2 linked regions of the Catalinimonas alkaloidigena genome follow. The protein of the gene in region 1 interacts with the protein of each later gene in a pairwise test. Links are inferred from orthologs where the notes say so. Each region holds a gene or a part of one and is shown on either strand. Other genes may lie near its edges. The genes, in order: def and OKW21_RS07045.

Evidence for each region.
Region 2: the proteins of def (region 1) and OKW21_RS07045 interact in binary tests that used the Escherichia coli proteins (3 or more experiments, as listed by UniProt). The link is inferred for Catalinimonas alkaloidigena from one-to-one orthologs.

Annotation. Positions count from the first base shown.
Region 1 is NZ_JAQFIL010000001.1:7,026,784-7,034,315, reverse strand. The notes cover bases 189-3,089. They hold def (peptide deformylase), read left to right. Parts: upstream 189-1,301; coding sequence 1,302-1,877; downstream 1,878-3,089. Other genes in these bases: OKW21_RS28540 (amidohydrolase), read left to right, coding at 3,042-3,089; OKW21_RS28545 (methionine aminotransferase), read left to right, coding at 1,882-3,045; ruvX (Holliday junction resolvase RuvX), read left to right, coding at 882-1,298; OKW21_RS28560 (iron-sulfur cluster repair di-iron protein), read left to right, coding at 189-882. Also shown: more of OKW21_RS28560, read left to right, coding at 112-188; more of OKW21_RS28540, read left to right, coding at 3,090-3,848; OKW21_RS28535 (hypothetical protein), read right to left, coding at 3,837-4,232; OKW21_RS28530 (T9SS type A sorting domain-containing protein), read right to left, coding at 4,229-6,496; OKW21_RS28525 (S41 family peptidase), read right to left, coding at 6,665-7,532. UniProt on the Escherichia coli protein: Removes the formyl group from the N-terminal Met of newly synthesized proteins. Requires at least a dipeptide for an efficient rate of reaction. N-terminal L-methionine is a prerequisite for activity but the enzyme has broad specificity at other positions.
Region 2 is NZ_JAQFIL010000001.1:1,639,113-1,649,907, forward strand. The notes cover bases 4,876-7,805. They hold OKW21_RS07045 (aspartate-semialdehyde dehydrogenase), read left to right. Parts: upstream 4,876-5,807; coding sequence 5,808-6,803; downstream 6,804-7,805. Other genes in these bases: OKW21_RS07040 (endonuclease III domain-containing protein), read right to left, coding at 4,997-5,677; OKW21_RS07050 (THUMP-like domain-containing protein), read left to right, coding at 6,908-7,805. In the rest of the region: OKW21_RS07015 (heme ABC transporter ATP-binding protein), read right to left, coding at 1-499; OKW21_RS07020 (FecCD family ABC transporter permease), read right to left, coding at 504-1,589; OKW21_RS07025 (heme/hemin ABC transporter substrate-binding protein), read right to left, coding at 1,596-2,495; gpmI (2,3-bisphosphoglycerate-independent phosphoglycerate mutase), read right to left, coding at 2,781-4,304; OKW21_RS07035 (Uma2 family endonuclease), read left to right, coding at 4,457-4,624; more of OKW21_RS07050, read left to right, coding at 7,806-8,098; OKW21_RS07055 (transglutaminase family protein), read left to right, coding at 8,186-10,147; OKW21_RS07060 (DUF2797 domain-containing protein), read right to left, coding at 10,149-10,795.

The sequences.
Region 1 (7,532 bases):
ATAAATATCATTCATTCGTTCTGTTAAGTTGTATATAAAATTACAAAGCATTAATTTTATATAATATACTATTTTGATTTTTCCTAGTTGTTGATTTAGACTAGTGAAAAATTGTTTACGAATACGAAAGAACTGATGAATATCGATACCAACAAGAGGATTACTGAGATTGTTGATGAAAACTATGCGTACGCATCTGTTTTATACTACTTTGGTATCAAATTTTATGATTACAATGAAAAGACGCTTGAGCAGGTGTGTGCTGAAAAAGGATTAGATGTCAAACATGTAATTAATAGTTTGGAGTCGGTAAATACTGTCTCAGAGGACGAGCGCCCTGCACTATCTACTTACCCTATTGATGTCATAGTAGAATATCTCAAACACACTCACTTTATATTTATTAAAGATCGCCTTCCCTACCTCAGCAAGCTTATTAAGAACCTTCAGATAACAGAATATAAGTCTATTATTGAGGACTTACAATTCATTTTCCCTCTCTTTGTGGAAGATCTTATTTACCACATTTACCAAGAGGAAGATGAGTTTTTCACTTATATTCTCTCTTTACAGGAAGCTTTAAGAAATCCTCAGGCAACTAACAGGCTATATTTTGATATGGAAAAATACTCTATTCAGGATTTTGCCATTAGCCACGACATTGACGATGATGAGATGAAAGGTATCCGTAATATTACAAATGGTTATAATACCCAGGGCATTAATAGTCTTCACCTGAGAGTAGTGTATGCTGAACTTCAACATTTTGAGCGGGAGTTACAAATACACGCTAGTATAGAAAACGAAATTTTATTCCCCAAAGCGCTGATGCTGGAAAAGCAAGTACGCAAATTTTTTAGAGATAAATCCCGCATGAATTAATGGCGAGAGTTATCGGAATAGATTACGGTACCAAACGCACAGGACTAGCTGCTACTGATCCTCTTCAAATTATTGCTTCTCCACTGGAAACCGTTCGAACTCATTTGATCTTTCAGTACTTACAGGAGTATTGTAGTAAAGAGGATACTGAGGCTTTTGTAGTGGGTATGCCCAGAAATCTGGATAATTCTGATACACATGCAACCAAACATGTAGAAGGATTTGTTAAAAAGCTGAAAAAAACTTTTCCGGCGCATACCGTATATTTGCAGGATGAAAGATTTACTTCCAAACAAGCCCTTGAGGCCATGATTGAAGGAGGTACATCTAAAAAATACAGAAGAGAAAAGGGCAATATAGACAAGGTGAGTGCCACCATTATTTTACAATCTTATTTAGAAAAGAAGCGTTTTTAAGATATGATTTATCCCATCGTATTATATGGTGATCCCGTACTGAAAACACCGGCTGAAGATATTGAGCCAGGCTCCATAGATGCCAAGCAGCTGAGTGAAGATATGTTTGAAACTATGTATCAGGCCAGTGGGGTGGGGTTGGCAGCTCCTCAAATTGGCAAAAGCCTTAGAATGTTTGTCGTGGATAGTGGCCCGATGGAAGAAGAGGATGAAGAAAGTAATGGGGAAGGCTTCAAGCGGGTATTCATCAATCCGGAAATTATTTCTTATGAAGGGGATGACTGGTCTTTTGAAGAGGGCTGTCTGAGTATCCCTGGAGTTAGGGCAGATGTAAATCGTCCGGAAGTAGTAACCATTAAGTATCTGGACGAAAACTGGAATGAACATACGGAGACTCTGGAAGATATGCCTGCCCGCATTGTACTACATGAGTATGATCACATAGAAGGCATTCTTTTTACTGATCATGTAAAAGGGCTTAAGAAGCGCCTTATTAAGGGTAAACTCAACAATATTACCCAAGGCAAGGTGGATGCAAACTATAAAGTGAAACTTTCACCCAAACTGGCCAAAAGATAGTATTTTGCATTATCAAGCTAAGCAAGCTGAAATATCATCCAAGCTTCCTGATACGGGAACTACCATTTTCACCATTATGTCTAAAATGGCATCTGATTATGGTGCCATTAATCTTTCTCAGGGATTTCCTGACTTTTCTGTTCCTGAAGCACTTCAGAAATTAGTGTACAAGCATATGCATGATGGGCACAATCAATATGCCCCCATGCCTGGGCTATTAGCGTTACGCGAGCAAATTTCTGGGAAGGTCGAGAAGCTATATCAGCGAATAATTAATCCCGAAACAGAAGTAACCATTACTGCCGGGGCTACGGAAGCCTTGCATGCCAGTATCTCAGCCATCGTTCATCCTGGTGATGAAGTTATCGTGCTGGAGCCTGCATATGACAGCTATATCCCTTCCATACAATTGAATGGTGGTATTCCCGTAACTGTAGCTCTAAACCCAAAAGATTTTACTGTAGACTGGAATAAAGTTAGAGAGGCTATTAGTAGTAAAACCCGAACGATTATAGTCAACACTCCCCATAATCCTAGTGGGAGCATTTTTTCTACTTATGATTTAGAACAACTGGCAGAAATTACCAGAGATAACCAGATGCTAGTACTTAGCGATGAGGTGTACGAGCATATTATCTTTGATGGAAAACAACACCAAAGTGTATTATGCCATGAGGAATTAGCTACCCGTAGTATCGCCGTCTTTTCTTTTGGCAAAACTTTTCATGCCACGGGCTGGAAGGTAGGCTACTGCATAGCGCCCCCCCCAATAAGTACAGAGATCAGAAAAGTACATCAGTATCTTCAGTTTAGTGTACACACACCTACACAGTATGCTCTGGCCGAATACATGGATACTTTAGATAGTTATCAGCATCTGGCCGACTTTTACCAGAAAAAGCGTGACCTCTTCCTGAAGCTTACCCAAGCCTCTCCTCTCAAAGCATTATCCTCAGGTGGTACTTATTTTCAATTGTTTTCTTATAAGGACTACTCAAAACTGTCTGACCGAGCACTGGCGGAAAAGCTGACCCAAGAAAACAAATTAGCCAGTATTCCGATTAGTGTTTTTTATCACGACCAAACTGATCATCATTATTTGCGTTTTTGTTTTGCAAAGAGCAACGAAACATTAGAAAAGGCCGCAAAAATCCTTTGTAGTTTATGAGCCAAATTTCTGACACTTTAAATGTTAGCCTTATTCAATCTGAACTTTACTGGCATAACATAGATGCTAATCTTGCTATGTTTGAAGAAAAAATCTGGCAGATTGGAGGAAAAACAGACCTGATTGTACTGCCGGAAATGTTCAGTACGGGCTTTACCAATGCGGCACCTGAACTGGCAGAGCCCATGAACAGCAAAACTTTTCGTTGGATGAAGCAGCAGGCGATGCAAACACAGGCTGCTATCTGTGGAAGCTTTATTGCCAGAGATGGAAAAAAGCTATATAATCGTCTATTGTGGATGCAACCTGATGGTGAATTTGTAAGCTACGATAAGAAGCATCTTTTTAGAATGTCAGAGGAGCATGAAATTTATACTGCCGGTTCTGATAGAGTAGTGGTAGAATGGAGAGGTTGGAAAATCAGGCCCTTGATCTGTTATGATTTACGATTTCCAATCTGGAGTCGTAATGAAACGTACGCTGATGGAAGCCAGTCTTATGACCTTCTTCTGTACGTAGCCAACTGGCCTGCACCCAGAGTTCAGGTATGGCGTACTCTTTTGCAAGCCAGAGCTATTGAGAACCTTTCTTATTGCATTGGAGTGAATAGAGTAGGGGAGGATGGGATGAATGTTTCTTATAATGGTCACTCAATGGTTTACAATTATAGAGGAGAAGTAATGAATGATCTGGGTGAAGCAGAGGATATTGCGCAAATAGAGATTTCAAAATCAGAGCTATCTGCTTTTCGTCAGAAGTTTCCCGCACATCTTGATGCAGATTCTTTTCAATTAGGAAAATAACTCTTCTGCTACATTCATTAAATGTTTTTCTGTAGGCTGATTATAAAAGTTATCTCCTAATGTCTTAGCCATTTTTTCTATTATCAGATTTTGACCTGACAATATAAGCTTCACTCGCCTAGATTTTTCTCTTACCAGCGTATTTATCAGTTTGAGTAACTTATTGGGATTTGCTTTACTGTCATAACTTTCCATCAGGATAAGTATTTTTTCTGCCTGATTAATCAGTTCCTGAGCATAAGTTACCATGCTTACATCTGAAAAATTGTCCAGGCTAAAGGTATTTACTTCAGGATAAAGTTTTTTTATGTGAGATTCTGAGCCGGTCTGAAAAGCCACCTGTTCATGACTCTCCACCAATTGAATATTTAAAAATGCTTTCACTTTACCATCAGTTTTTCGGCACTTACTTTCCCATTACTATTCCAAACTCTGATTAGATATATTCCTCTTGCCAGGCCTGCAACATCTATGGTCATTTCTTCTGTATTATCTTTTGGCTTGAGTTCAGCCAATATCGCTCCATTCATGCTAATCATTTGTAGCCACTTGATTGGCTCTGATGACCGAACTTTCACCTGTGGCTCCGTTAAAAATGTCGGATTTGGAAAAACCAATAGTGCCACATCTTCTCTACTTTGCCAGGCTGAGTAGCTCATCAGGCGAACTCCTCCCTGAGGGCTGCCCACAAAAATATAAGTTTTGTCGGAATCATCTATTTTGGCAGCAGCCAGACTTACATGCTTATCTATTTCCAAGTTCTTTTTTTGGTCGTCTAAACTCACTACTACAGTATCTGCAATAGCCTCTTCTTCAAGTTGGGCAAGAAAATCAGGATACAAAAGCATCCACTCACTGGCATCACTCCTCAATAAATCCTCTTTTCCGTCTCCATCAAAATCATACAGGAGAACAGAAAGGTTACGATTAAATATACTGCTGCTTATTCCCCCGGCATTTCCTATGACAAGTTCCCATTCAGGTAAACCCTCGCTATTCTGGTTTTGGTAATATTCCAGATTTCCTTCACGTTTGGCTATAAATACGTCCACATCACCATCATTATCAGCATCCGTAAACTCAAGCTGGTCAGCCGGGTGAAAATCAAGAGAAAGTGTTTGTCTCTGCTCAGGCTTAAATACCCATGCCCCCTGACTGCTGGCCTGATTTGCTATCCAGTAGAATGTGGCGGGGGAGGAAAAAGAGCTTTCAGCCCCACTCAAAAGCAAATCTGGCAAACCATCTTTATTAAGATCTTCAAAATAAAGGTGAAGCTGCTGTAATTTCCATTGGCTTAGTCCAAGGTAATCTGAAGTAGTGTATTTATAAGTTGGAACATTTGTCGTTCCTGTGTTTTCATAAAGATAAACACCTGCATAATAGCCGTTTTCATGCATGCTTCCGCGATGGGCAATGAATAAATCCATGTCACCATCAGCATCATAATCTACTAGTGTAGGAGCAGCATTTTCGCCTACATCTATCATTGCCGACTGTAAAAAGTTACGCTGTATTAAATTAAATTCAGGCATTTGCGCTGTACCTGTATTCTCATAAAGCCAACTGGAGTTTCGCATATCGGCAGCCCCTGTGATTTCTCCATTAACATTGGGAGCAATCACTAAATCTCTGACACCATCGTGTGTTACATCCACATGATATGCCGCGGGAAAAGAAATGGATAGCTCTTCCGGTATTTCTTCAGGATAGTTAGTGGAAAAAGATGTAAAGAGTGCGTTTTCTCTTGTACCTACATTTTCTAAAAAGTATAGCTCACCACAACCTTCATCACTACTCAGGATATCCTTATCCCCATCACCGTCTGTATCTATGGCTAATAAGGTTTTTCCTCCTATATGAAGCTGTTTGGCATCTTTGTTATACCGGTTACTAATTGCCTCACAGCTCTGACCTTCAAAGGCAAACTGTCCACAACCGCATTCTCTCATCTGGCCCCAGGCATCATCTATTGCTTCAAATTCTAGCGTACTACTATTGCCATTTTCTACGCTTTGGTTCTGGTAGTATTCCATGTTACCTCTACCGTTCACATTATAAACGACAATATCCAGGTCTCCATCGCCATCAATATCACTAATGGCGGGTATGTCAGATGGGTTGAGCTGAATGGCAATTTCAAAGCCTGAGAAACCGATGGTTGCTAGTGGATCAGCTACTAATTCCCATTCCAGTTGCTCACTATTACTCACATTACGATATACTGTGATACTTCTTTTTCCGGAAGCAGTGAATAAATCCTGCTTGCCATCTCCATCATAATCCACAAAGACTACCCAGCTGCTAATATTTTTTGGAAAGCTCAGGCTATACACAGGAGCGTAAACAAACTGCTGGTTTTGGGAAAGGAAAGGTATAAACTGATCCGAAGTTCTATCAAATATGATTAAGTCTTGCTGACCATCCCGGTTTAGATCAATATTATAATACTGCCCGGAATTTAACCCTCCTGCCCAGGCAAATTTCAGGTTTTCACTCTCATGATTCGCCTGAATATTTTGCTCAATCTCCACAGTCCATTGTGCCTGAGCTGATAATGCAAAGGTTAGAAAAAACAGAATACACAAGCAGTACTGATACACTTTAGCGCTATTACCGATTTGTGAATTTTTGAGTAATGTATATTGCATACATGCCAGCTTACATTACAAATATATAACAGGTATACATTAATGATATTTTACATTACTACTCTAATACTTAGGATAAAGTTTATGTAGCCTATACCATGAAAAAAAGCCGGACAGAAATAACTCCTGCCCGGCCAATGGCTTCACGTAAAATTTTTACTTTATAGCTTAGCTATCTCCTTTCAGAATAGCATTGTATTTTTCTTCATCATTCAATACTTCCAGAGCAGCCTGCAACACTTTATCATCATCAAATGAGGCTTCTATTTTACCATCGCTCAGGTAGTATCGCGATACGATCTCTTCTTCCAGAAGCTCTTTGATCTCATCTTTGAAGTTTTGTAAATCCTGATCTTTGTTGTGCTGCACTTTTTTGCGCAAAGAAGTTATCTGACCTTCAATATCTTGATAATACTTCTCGTCTTTGGCACTTTCAATAAGATCATCTATAGTTTGCTCAACTTCGGTAGTATAGTCATACTCTTTACCTTTGAGCCAAGTCACAAAGTCCTCGTATTCAGCATCACTAAGTTCAAATTTCTTAGCGTCAGTGATTTCAGGATGGGAGTAGTAATATTCTGTTGCGTAATCAAAAAGCAAGCTCTTAGTATATAGACTAATAGAGATGGGAGTTAATCTACCGGGCTTTACTTCAATGTCAGGGTTAATTCCTCCTCCATCATATACTACCCGTCCGTTTTTTGTCTCAAAAGCCGTTTTCAATGAATCTGCAATTTTGCCTACACTTCCGTCATCATTACGGTGGCTATAGTCAATGGCCTGGATACAACGCCCACTAGGGGTGTAGTATTTAGCAGTAGTAACCTTAAGTTGTGAATTATAAGTAAGTGGGCGGGTTGCCTGTACCAAACCTTTTCCAAATGTTCTCTCGCCCACCAGTACACCTCTGTCATAGTCTTGTACTACACCCGAAACAATTTCAGCAGCAGAAGCACTACGGGTGCTGGTAAGCACTGCTACAGGAATTTCTGTATCAACCGGATTATTGATCGCATTGTACGCTTTATTCCAGTCA
Region 2 (10,795 bases), 5.4 Mb from region 1 along the record:
GCTCGTCCAGTAATAAGTATCGGGCAGTAGCAGCGTCCTGATAATTGATCTGAGCCATCACCCGAGCAAGCTGAACCCGCTGCTTTTCTCCTCCTGAAAGGGAATTGTAGATTCGGTGGCTAAAGCCCTGCATTCCCACTTTTTCCAGCATACTATAAGCAAGGCGTGTAGTTTCTCTAGTTTTGAGTTTGTGGGCAAAACAGCCCAGGCTGACGATCTCCAGTACACTATAAGGAAACTGTATGTGTACAGATTGTGGTAACACTGCTCTGATTTTCGCTAACTCCTGATGAGAGTATGCTTTACGGGATTTTGCATTGATCTTTACTTTCCCCGCATGTTTGCTGATATCTCCGACCATCACTTTGAGCAAAGTAGATTTTCCTGCTCCATTAGGACCAAGGATGGCGGTAAAAACTCCAGGTTTTACTGACAGGCTGATTTGCTGAAGTATGGCTTTGTTTCCGATTTGGTAATGAATATTTTCAAGTTTGATCATGGGCTCAGAGCATTCTTTTATGTTTGGATTGTAGTAAGAGAAAGATGAAAAAAGGTGCTCCTGTAAGCGCAGTAATAACACCGATCGGGATTTCTGAAGGTGCTACCATAGTTCGGGCCAGCAAATCTGCCAGCGTAAGTAAAGCGGCACCCAGCAGGATAGAGGAGGGGAGTAGCAGGCGGTGCCCCGGACCGATCACTGCCCGTATCATGTGGGGCACCACCAATCCTACAAAACTAATAGTTCCGGCCATAGCCACGGAAGCACCAACCGCCAGGGCAGACAGTATGATAATAGTGTATTTAACTCTTTCAACATGAATTCCCAGATGGCCGGCTTCGGCTTCTCCCAATGCAAGTGCATCTAGCGCAGCGTGATATAAAGTCAGTAATGCTACTGGAATGGCAATGATGAAGAGAGAAAAACCAATCTTTTGCCAGGAGGCCCCACCCAGATCGCCCAGGCTCCAGAAAGTAAAAGTGCGTAGTGCTGTATCATCATCATAGTAGAGGACCAGGCCAATCAGGGCAGCGGTAAGCGCATTGATGGCCACTCCCGCAAGAATCAGCAGGGCTATGTCTGTTTTTCCCTGTCGCTGACTGATACGGTAAGCCAGAACAGTGACGAACAGACTACCCAGAAAGGCAGAGAAAGGCAGCAGGTAAGTTCCGAATGCAGCTGATAACTGTTCCGGTAAGTGCTTAGAAAAGACTATGACAATGATGGCGCAGAGCGCGGCTCCATTGGATACTCCAATCAAACCGGGCTCTACCAATGGATTTCTGAACAAACCTTGCAGGGAAGCACCCGCAATTGCCAGCGCAGCCCCGATGAATACACTCAGCACTACACGTGGCAATCGGATGTTCCACAGCACTACTTCCGTTTGCTTGGTAAAACCCTCTTCAGTCCCTCCTAATGGGTGCAGCAGAATAGAAAATATTTGATCTACTGTAATGTTGACTGCACCTGTACTTACAGAGAGTAGGGTTGCTGTGAGGAGTAAGGCTCCCAGCCCGGATAGTACCAGAACTTCTTTTGTAAGTAGCTGCTGACGTTTATTTCGGTATGAAGTAATTATGGTTGCCATCTTTATCTAGAGAGAAGCAGTAGTTAATTCAGGATGAATAAGTTGCGCTAAGTTATAAGAGGCTTTTCCCAGTCTTGAACTGAAGCCGGACAGCAAGAGCCCATCCATTGCAATTATATTTTTGTTTTTACCTGCATTGGTTTGCATCACGCCCTGTATTTCCAGCGCTCCCTCTATACCACCAAGACTTTCCAGGCCGGAGTTAAAGAATAGGATGAAATCGGGGTTTGCTTTAATGAGTGCTTCAGGGGTTAGAGGCTTATAACCTTCAACTTCAGGAACAGCAAGCGTACCTCCGGCAAGTGAAATGATGGTTTCGGCAAATGTCTCTTTTCCACAAATGCTAAGCGTACCATGGCCACGAGCGTAGACAAATAAGACTTTGGGTTCTTCCGTGGTTTGGGCCAGGAGGCTGTCTGTTTTTTGTAACGCTATTTCAAGTTCTTCATTTAATACTTTTGCCTTTTCTTCTTTTCCCAAGACTTTACCTATCTCCTGTATCATAGTAAAGGTTGAAGCAGTATTCGTTTTGTTTTCAAAGGTGTGAAAAGGGATTCCGGCGCTCTCCAACTGCGTATAGATGTCAGGACTCATATATGCTGCTTCGGCAAGAATCAAGGTAGGGTTCTGAGCAATGATACCTTCGGCTTTGATCCCATTGCGATAACCTAAAGAAGGTAAGCTTTGCATTTCAGGAGGGTAAGTGCTGGTGCGGTCAGTGGCTACAATCTGATCACAGGCACCCAGGGCACAGGTGATTTCAGTTATCGTACCCCCTATGGTGATGATTCTTTCACTTTTGTTGGCCTCAGTTGCTTGTGGGGCGTCAGCACTTTTGGAAGCACAGCCAAAAAAGAATGCTAATGCAAAAAGGCAGCTAGCAGTATATAAAAATAAAGTTCTCATATTTATTTAGACTAATTATAAATTATGACAAAGGTAATTGCTGGGTGTATACTCGTCAATTCTTATTATTAGCTAATTTTATACTGCTAGCACTAGTATGGCGTACTAATGATGGAAGGAAATTTTACTAAAAGTAGTGATTACTCTTATTGCTAAGAGTAGCTAGAAGGAGCACTTATGAATAGCTTAGGTAAGCACTCAAAAGCTTGTAATTCAGGAGGGTGATCAATAAAAAACGCCTGACTGCATTAGCCAGGCGTTTATGGTGAGAAGAGCGTTTTAAAACTAATGCTCTAGCAAAGATTCACCAGTCATCTCTTTAGGTTGCTCAATACCCATCAACGCTAAAATCGTAGGGGAGATATCTCCCAGTTTTCCATCTTTAATTTTGCCTTTGTAATCATTGTCAACCAGGATACAGGGGACAGGTACGGTAGTATGTTGCGTATGCGGGGTACCATCAGGGTTTTTCATCTGATCTGAATTACCATGATCGGCAATGATCAGTACAGAATATCCATTTTCCTGAGCTACCTCGGTGACAGCCTTGGCACATTGGTCAACGGTTTCGCAGGCTTTTACTGCCGCTTCAAAAACGCCGGTATGGCCTACCATATCAGCATTGGCAAAGTTCAGACATACAAAGTCTACTTCACCTTCCTTAAGTTTGGGAATGATACTATCGCGAATATCTCCCGCACTCATTTCGGGTTGTAAGTCATAGGTGGCAACTTTAGGAGAAGGGCACATGATACGTTCCTCACCTTCAAATTCCTCTTCGCGACCGCAGTTAAAGAAGAAAGTAACGTGCGGATACTTTTCTGTTTCCGCGATACGAATCTGTTTCTTTCCATGTGCTGCCAGCACTTCACCCATCACCTGCGTGATTGCTTTGTTGTCAAACAGAATGTTCACTCCTTTGAAGGTCTCATCATATTCTGTCATGGTGATATAGTTCAGATCCAGCTTCTTCATATTCTGTTCAGAAAAATCTTTCTGTGTCAGCGCCAGCGTAATCTGGCGGGCACGGTCGGTGCGGAAGTTAAAGCTGATAACCACATCACCTTCCTGAATGGTGGCTACTGGTTTTCCGTTTTCAGTACATACAATAGGTTTGATAAACTCATCAGTTACATCCTCATCATACGATTCCTGTACTGCTTTAACGGCATCCTCAGCCTGCTTACCTTCACCATTTACCAAAGCATCGTAGGCCAGCTTGGTCCGTTCCCAGCGTTTGTCACGGTCCATGGCGTAGTAGCGACCAATAACTGTGGCAATCTTGCCGGTAGTTTCTTTGGCATAAGTTTGAATTTCCTCTATGTTACCTTTCCCTGATTTAGGATCGGTATCGCGGCCATCGGTAAAAGCGTGAATGAAAACCTTCTCTAGTTCAGCCTCTCCGGCGGCCTTGCAGAGTGCTTTTAGGTGATTGATATGAGAATGAACTCCTCCGGTAGAGGTCAGCCCCAGAAAGTGTACCTGCTTATCGTTCTCTTTGGCATATTGAAAAGCCTTTTTCAATACATCAATGTTGAAAAAGTCACCTTTTTCAATAGACTGATTAATTCTTTCCAGCATCTGGTAGACAATACGGCCAGCACCCAGGTTCATATGGCCTACTTCCGAATTTCCCATCTGTCCATCAGGCAAGCCCACGGCTTTGCCCGAAGTAAGAAGCTTGCTATGTGCGTATTTGGTATATAAAGAGTCCACAAAGGGCGTGTTGGCTTTATCTATCGCAGATACCTCGGGGTTTTCAGCTATGCCCCAGCCGTCCAGTATCATTAGTATAACTTTCTTGTTCATAATTTAGTAAGATTAAAAAGCGAAATTGGTATGTCTGCAATTTAGCGAAGCAGGCCTATGAGATACAAATTATACGTATATTTATTGTGAGAGTACAATACTTACAGCTTTTGTCAAAATTCAGGTATAGTCATGGAGAAATTTGAGATAATGTGGAGGCCTTAGTTGGAATGTTAGAAGATGAGTTTTTTCGTTTTTGCCAGGATAATGATCATCTGCGCATTGAAAGAGAAGCTACAGGAAAAATTATTATAAAGTCACCTACCGGAAGTAAATCAGGATATCGTAGTTTAAATCTTAATGTACAGCTCGGTATATGAAACCAGCAACATCAAAAGGGATATCTATTCGATTCTTCCGCTGGCTTTACCCTGCCAAATGAAGCTATACGCTCGCCAGATGTTTCATTTGTCCTCAAAGAAAAGTTGGAATCTTTGAATGAAGTACAACAGGAAAGTTTTGCTCCTATCTGTCCGGATTTTGTAATTGAACTAAGGTCAAAAATGATCAGCTTAAAGATTTGCAGGCCAAAATGGAAGAATACATCAGCAATGGAGCGGCTTTTGGTTGGCTGATTGATCCGTATGAGCAATTTGATCAGCCTTTCAAGGAAGATATTTTATGAATGATTTTTCTATAGTTGTGGATAAAATTTTGCAATAGAGAATGAGTATACTTATGTCACAATAGCATCAAACTGCAAAGCTCTTTTTCTTGTAATAATCACAAATATCAGTGAGATAACACTGCCGACATTTGGGATTGCTCCAGGTACAAATACGCTGCCCGTGTTTGAAGAAGAGCTTATGAAAATTGAGCAGTTCGGCTGCATCGGCAGGAAGCATTGCTAGCAGTACCCCATGGGCTTTAGCTTCAGTCGTTTTTTTTCCGATAATACCCAGCCTTTGTGTCACCCGATACACATGTGTGTCTACAGGAAGCACCGGTTTGCGAAAGGTAAATAATAGTACAAAAGTAGAGGTTTTGTAGCCAACACCCGGCAGAGCCATCAGCCATTCCATAGCCTCTTCAACAGGAATTTCTCTTAAAAAATCTAAATTAAAATCACCCTTTTCTGCTTTGATCTGTTTCAATATTTGTTGAATGCGGGGAGCTTTCATTTCAGCATAATTTGAGGTGCTAATAGCTTTTGTAAGCTCTTCAGTAGGGGCAAGCATAATATTTTCCCAACTCCCAAAGCGTTCCCACATATTGTCAAAAGCTTGTTTTTCATTAGCATAGGTAGTGCGCTGAGACAAGATAGTAGCAATTAGTTGGTGCATGGGCCCTTTTGCTGAGAAGCGGGTTTGCCGGCCAAAATGAGCTTCCGCTCTTTGAAGGGCAATATTTAGTTTGTTTTGATCATTTTGCACAAGTTTTAAAACCTGCCATCGCTTTATTAGTTTGAATTCAGTAATTAGATTTCTATTTTTGCCAAGTTTAATCAAAGATGAATCTTTAGATTAGTGAAAATCAATTTAAATCCTTAATCACGCAACAGACATGAAATTAGCGGTCGTAGGAGCTACCGGTTTAGTAGGTAGCGAAATCCTCAAAGTTTTAGCAGAAAGAAATTTTCCATTAGACGAGTTACTTCCCGTAGCTTCAGCCAAGTCAGCCGGTAAAGAGATTATTTTTAAGGATAAGGCTTATAAGGTGATTACGATGGAAGAAGCCATTGCTGCCAAACCAGATATCGCTATTTTCTCAGCAGGTGGCTCTACTTCTCTGGAGTTCGCTCCCAAGTTTGCTGAAGTAGGTACTACGGTAGTAGATAATTCATCTGCCTGGCGTATGAATCCGGCCAACAAACTGGTAGTGCCTGAGATCAATGCAGATGTACTGGAAGATGAGGATAAAGTAATTGCCAACCCTAACTGCTCTACCATTCAGATGGTACTGGCTCTGGCACCTTTACATAAAAAATATAAAGCCAAGCGTATCGTAGTTTCTACTTATCAGTCAGTAACTGGTACCGGTAAAGCCGCAGTAGACCAGATGATGAATGAGCGTGAAGGTAAAGAGGGAGAAAAAGTTTACCCCTATCGTATTGACATGAATGTGCTGCCTCATATTGATGTTTTCTTTGATAATGGTTACACCAAAGAAGAGATGAAAATGGTCAATGAAACTGTGAAAATCTTTGGGGATGATAGCATCAAAGTAACCGCCACAGCGGTTCGTATTCCAACCATGGGTGGGCACTCCGAGGCCGTGAATGTTGAATTTGAGAATGAATTTGAGTTGGATGAAGTTAGAAAACTTCTATCTGAGACTCCTGGAGTTGTGGTAGAAGATGATGTAAAAAACAACGTTTATCCAATGCCTATCAATGCGCATAATAAAGATGAGGTGTTTGTAGGCCGTTTGAGAAGAGATGAAACGCAGCCTAAGACATTGAACATGTGGATAGTAGCAGACAACTTACGCAAAGGTGCAGCGACCAATGCGGTACAGATCGCTGAGTACCTTGTAGCGCGTAAGCTGGTACATGCTTAAGCAATAAGCACTAATATTTGAGAACAAACGTCATTGATGGCTAAGAGAAAAATGCTAAAAGCCTTATCTCTGAAACTATCAATGACGTTTTTATTTTTTTAGCCTTGACTGACATTTCAACCTTACTCAAAGCGGAAGTACAGGCTTTCATACGAGCACACGAAAAAGATGATCCTGCCCAGCTGGTGCTGGCCGGACACAAATTTCCTGAAATACCCATCAAAGAAGTAGCGGCCCAAATTCAGGCACGCCAGAAAGCGAAGCAGAAATTTCCGGAGTGGTACGAAACTTCGGGTATTGTTTTCCCTCCATCATTATCCGTAGAGCAGGCATCTTCGGAAATTACTGCCCGCTACAAAGCTACATTGGTATCAGGCAGTCATTTGCTTGACCTGACAGGAGGAATGGGTATAGATACCTATTATTTGAGTCAGTCATTTCAGAAGACCGATTATGTAGAGCAGCAGTCAGCGCTTTTTGAACTCGTCAGGCATAATTTCAAAGTTTTAGCCAATACCAGTATACGTCCACATCATGCAAATGCAGAGGACTTTCTTGCGCAATTAAATCATACAGTAGATTGCATATACCTGGATCCTGCCCGTAGGGATGACCAGAAAAGAAAGGTTTTTCGCCTGGAAGATTGCACACCAAATGTTATAGAACTTCAATCAAGGCTGTTAGAGGAAAGTAAGCAAGTGCTGATCAAGACAGCTCCGTTGCTGGATATTCAGGCCGCCTTACGGTCGTTAAAGCATGTCAAAAAGATAATTGTAATTGCGGTCAATCAGGATTGCAAAGAAGTGCTCTACTTGTTGGATAAAAGACATGATGATGAGCCTGAATTAGAAACTGTCTACTTTTTTGGGGACGCTTTACAGACCTTTAGTTTTAGCAAAAGTCAGGAAGAAGCGGCAAAAGTATATTACGCTGAGCCTCTCAATTATATCTATGAGCCGAATACCGCCATTCTTAAAGCAGGCGCTTTCAAAGTAATTGCCGAAGCTTTTCAATTGAAAAAGCTTCATCCTAATAGCCAACTGTATACCTCTACTATATTGAATGCTGATTTTCCTGGAAGAATATTTCAGATGAAAACCATATGTAAATACAATAAAAAAGCATTGAAAGCTGTCCTGCCTTCCCTGAAAGCTAATCTTAGCACACGTAATTTTCCAGAAAGTGTAGCCCAGATAAGAAAGAAAACTGGTCTGAAAGAAGGAGGAAATACTTATGTTTTTGCTACTACAGATATCCAAAATAATCACATTCTCATTATTACTGAAAAAGTGTAAATTATTATTATTTATATACAGATGTTATAAAATTGATATTATTTATCATATAATTATGATATAATTCATATGCAATCGTAATTTTAGATGAATAAGCTCATATTAAGTTTTCTATCTCTTTACTGTATATTAGGTACTTGCACCCGAAAAATAGCTGCGCAGGAAATCACTTTCGGTAGGATTAGCGCTGAAGAGTTACATGATGAATTTTACGATAAGGATTCTTCGGCTTCTGCTTTGATTCTATACGATCATGCTAAGTCCAACTTTAGACATCTGGAAAACCATGGATTCAGAGTAGAAACTACACGTACCGTCAGAATAAAAATCTATAATCAGGCAGGGTCTGGATGGGGAAATGTGGTTGTGCCATTATATCAGGATGGGTATAACCGCACTGAAACGGTGAGAGATATCAAGGGCTATGTGTATAATCTGGAAAACGGAATGATCCAAAGGGATGAGTTAGACAAAAAAGATATTTTTGAAGAAGATGTAAGTGAAAAGTGGCACCATGTCAAGTTTGCCTTTCCCAAGGTCAAAGCCAGCACCGTTGTAGAATATCAATATACCCTGGTTTCACCCTTTCTCTTTAAACTTGAAGACTGGGAATTTCAGCATGATATACCAGTGCAATGGAGTGAATATGTACTTACCGTACCTGCTTTTTATGAATACATGATTCTGAAGCAAGGATATTTTGATTTTGAAATTCAGGATGCCAGGTCCCTGAACGATGAACAGCGGCTCGGCTCGTATACCTACGATAACGTTAGGTATCATTGGGCGATGAAAGATGTACCTGCCTATCAGGAAGAGGAATACATGACTACCCGGGATGATTATATCGCCAAAATTATTTTTCAGTTATCCAAAGTGAATTATCCGGGTAAGCATGTAAAAGATTTTATGACTACCTGGCCTAAGCTGGTGGAAGATCTGATGAAACTCACTTACTTTGGAAAGAACATCAAAAAAAATAACACCAGGGAGATTGTGCAAAGCCTGACAGAGGGACTTGGTTCTGAAAAAGATAAGGCAACTGCTATATATGAGTATGTCACCCAGAATTTTGCCTGGAACAAAAAAAATAGTTATGCTCCATCTACTTCCTTAAATCAACTGTTAAAAGATAAGTCAGGTAACTGCACCGATATCAATTTGTTATTGCTGAATATGCTCAAAAAAGCAGAAATAGAGGCCCATGCTGTCTTGCTCAGCACACGTCAGCATGGCAAAATCACCACTTCATTTCCCCTGATTGATCAGTTTAACTATACAATCGTATTTGCCCAAATAGAGGGGCAGGGCGTTTTGCTGGATGCCACCCGCCGGGACTTGCCATTCGGAATGATCAACGAGGCCTGTCTAAATGGATATGGCTTAGTAGCTAATGAAGATGCGAAAGTCGAGCAGTGGATTGATGTAGGTCAGCAGGGTGTATACTTCGTAGATATTTATTGCCAGCTGAAATATGATGAAGAAAGGGGAAGTTTAACTGCCCAGGTCAAAGAGAGTTTTCGGGATTATGCAGCTTTGCGCGCACGAAAACTTTATCAGGAAGATGAAGCACAGCTTTACCAACTTAATGATGTACAGGAGTTAAAAATTGAGGGTGCTGAAGTCAAGTCAAAACCATTTAGCTTGAGTTATACTGCCCCTTACCCGGCTGAAGAGTTAGGAAGTCTGCTTTACATTGATGCTTTTATGATGATTGATGAGGGAAACCCTTTTAATGCGCCCAAACGCTTCTATCCGGTAGATTTTGGGCATAGAATGGCAGTGAAATATAACTTTAGCTTCACTGTTCCGGAGGGCTATAGCCTTGAGGAGTGGCCACAGGATATCAATCTTAAGCTAGAGGATAGCTCCATTAGCTATGTCTCCAAATCTAATTTTGCTTTCAACACATTACAAATCGTAAGCCTTTTTCAGATCAACAAAACAATGATAGGGGTAGATCAGTATCAGGACTTAAGAGAGCTGTATGCGGATATGCTGAGCAAGCAGATGGAAAAAATAGTATTGAAGAAAACAGAATCGGAGTAGATCAGTACGAAAACTGAACATAGTAGCCACTATGGTTACGAATGTTGAATACTTCACCTTGCTCAAGAATCAGGTATTGACCACGAATACCCAGTAATTTTGATGAAATGACCGGGTTTTTTACTAGGCCTAAACTCTTCACCTTGGTAGGATATTCCGTTACCGGATAATGAATCTCTGTAACAGGACATTCATCCAGAACATATTCCTGAACATCATCGCTGAGGAACATTTGGGCTTCTTTACAATAGTTTTCAAGCTGTACACCTTCCTTTTCCACATCTTTAAGCATGTTTCGCCAGTTGGTTTTGTCAGTAAATTGATCTTTAAGTTCTACCTCAATTTTTCCGGCAAGATATCGATAAGGTACTTCAGCAATCGGCAAGGCTCTTCTTGCTCCCTGATCAATCCAGCGGGTAGGCACCTGTGTGCTTCTGGTTACCCCTACCTTAATAGCATCGGTTTGTGCCAGGTACACAATGTGGGGTTGTAAATGGTGTTTTTCTTCCCATTCTATATCTCTGCCTTCTCCCAGGTGGGCCCGGCAAAGCTCCGGCCTGATGATGCATTCAGAATTTTGTGGTGCATTGATAAAACAAGGATAGCAAAAACCTTGTCCAAAAGCTTTCTTGATGGCTCTGCCACAAT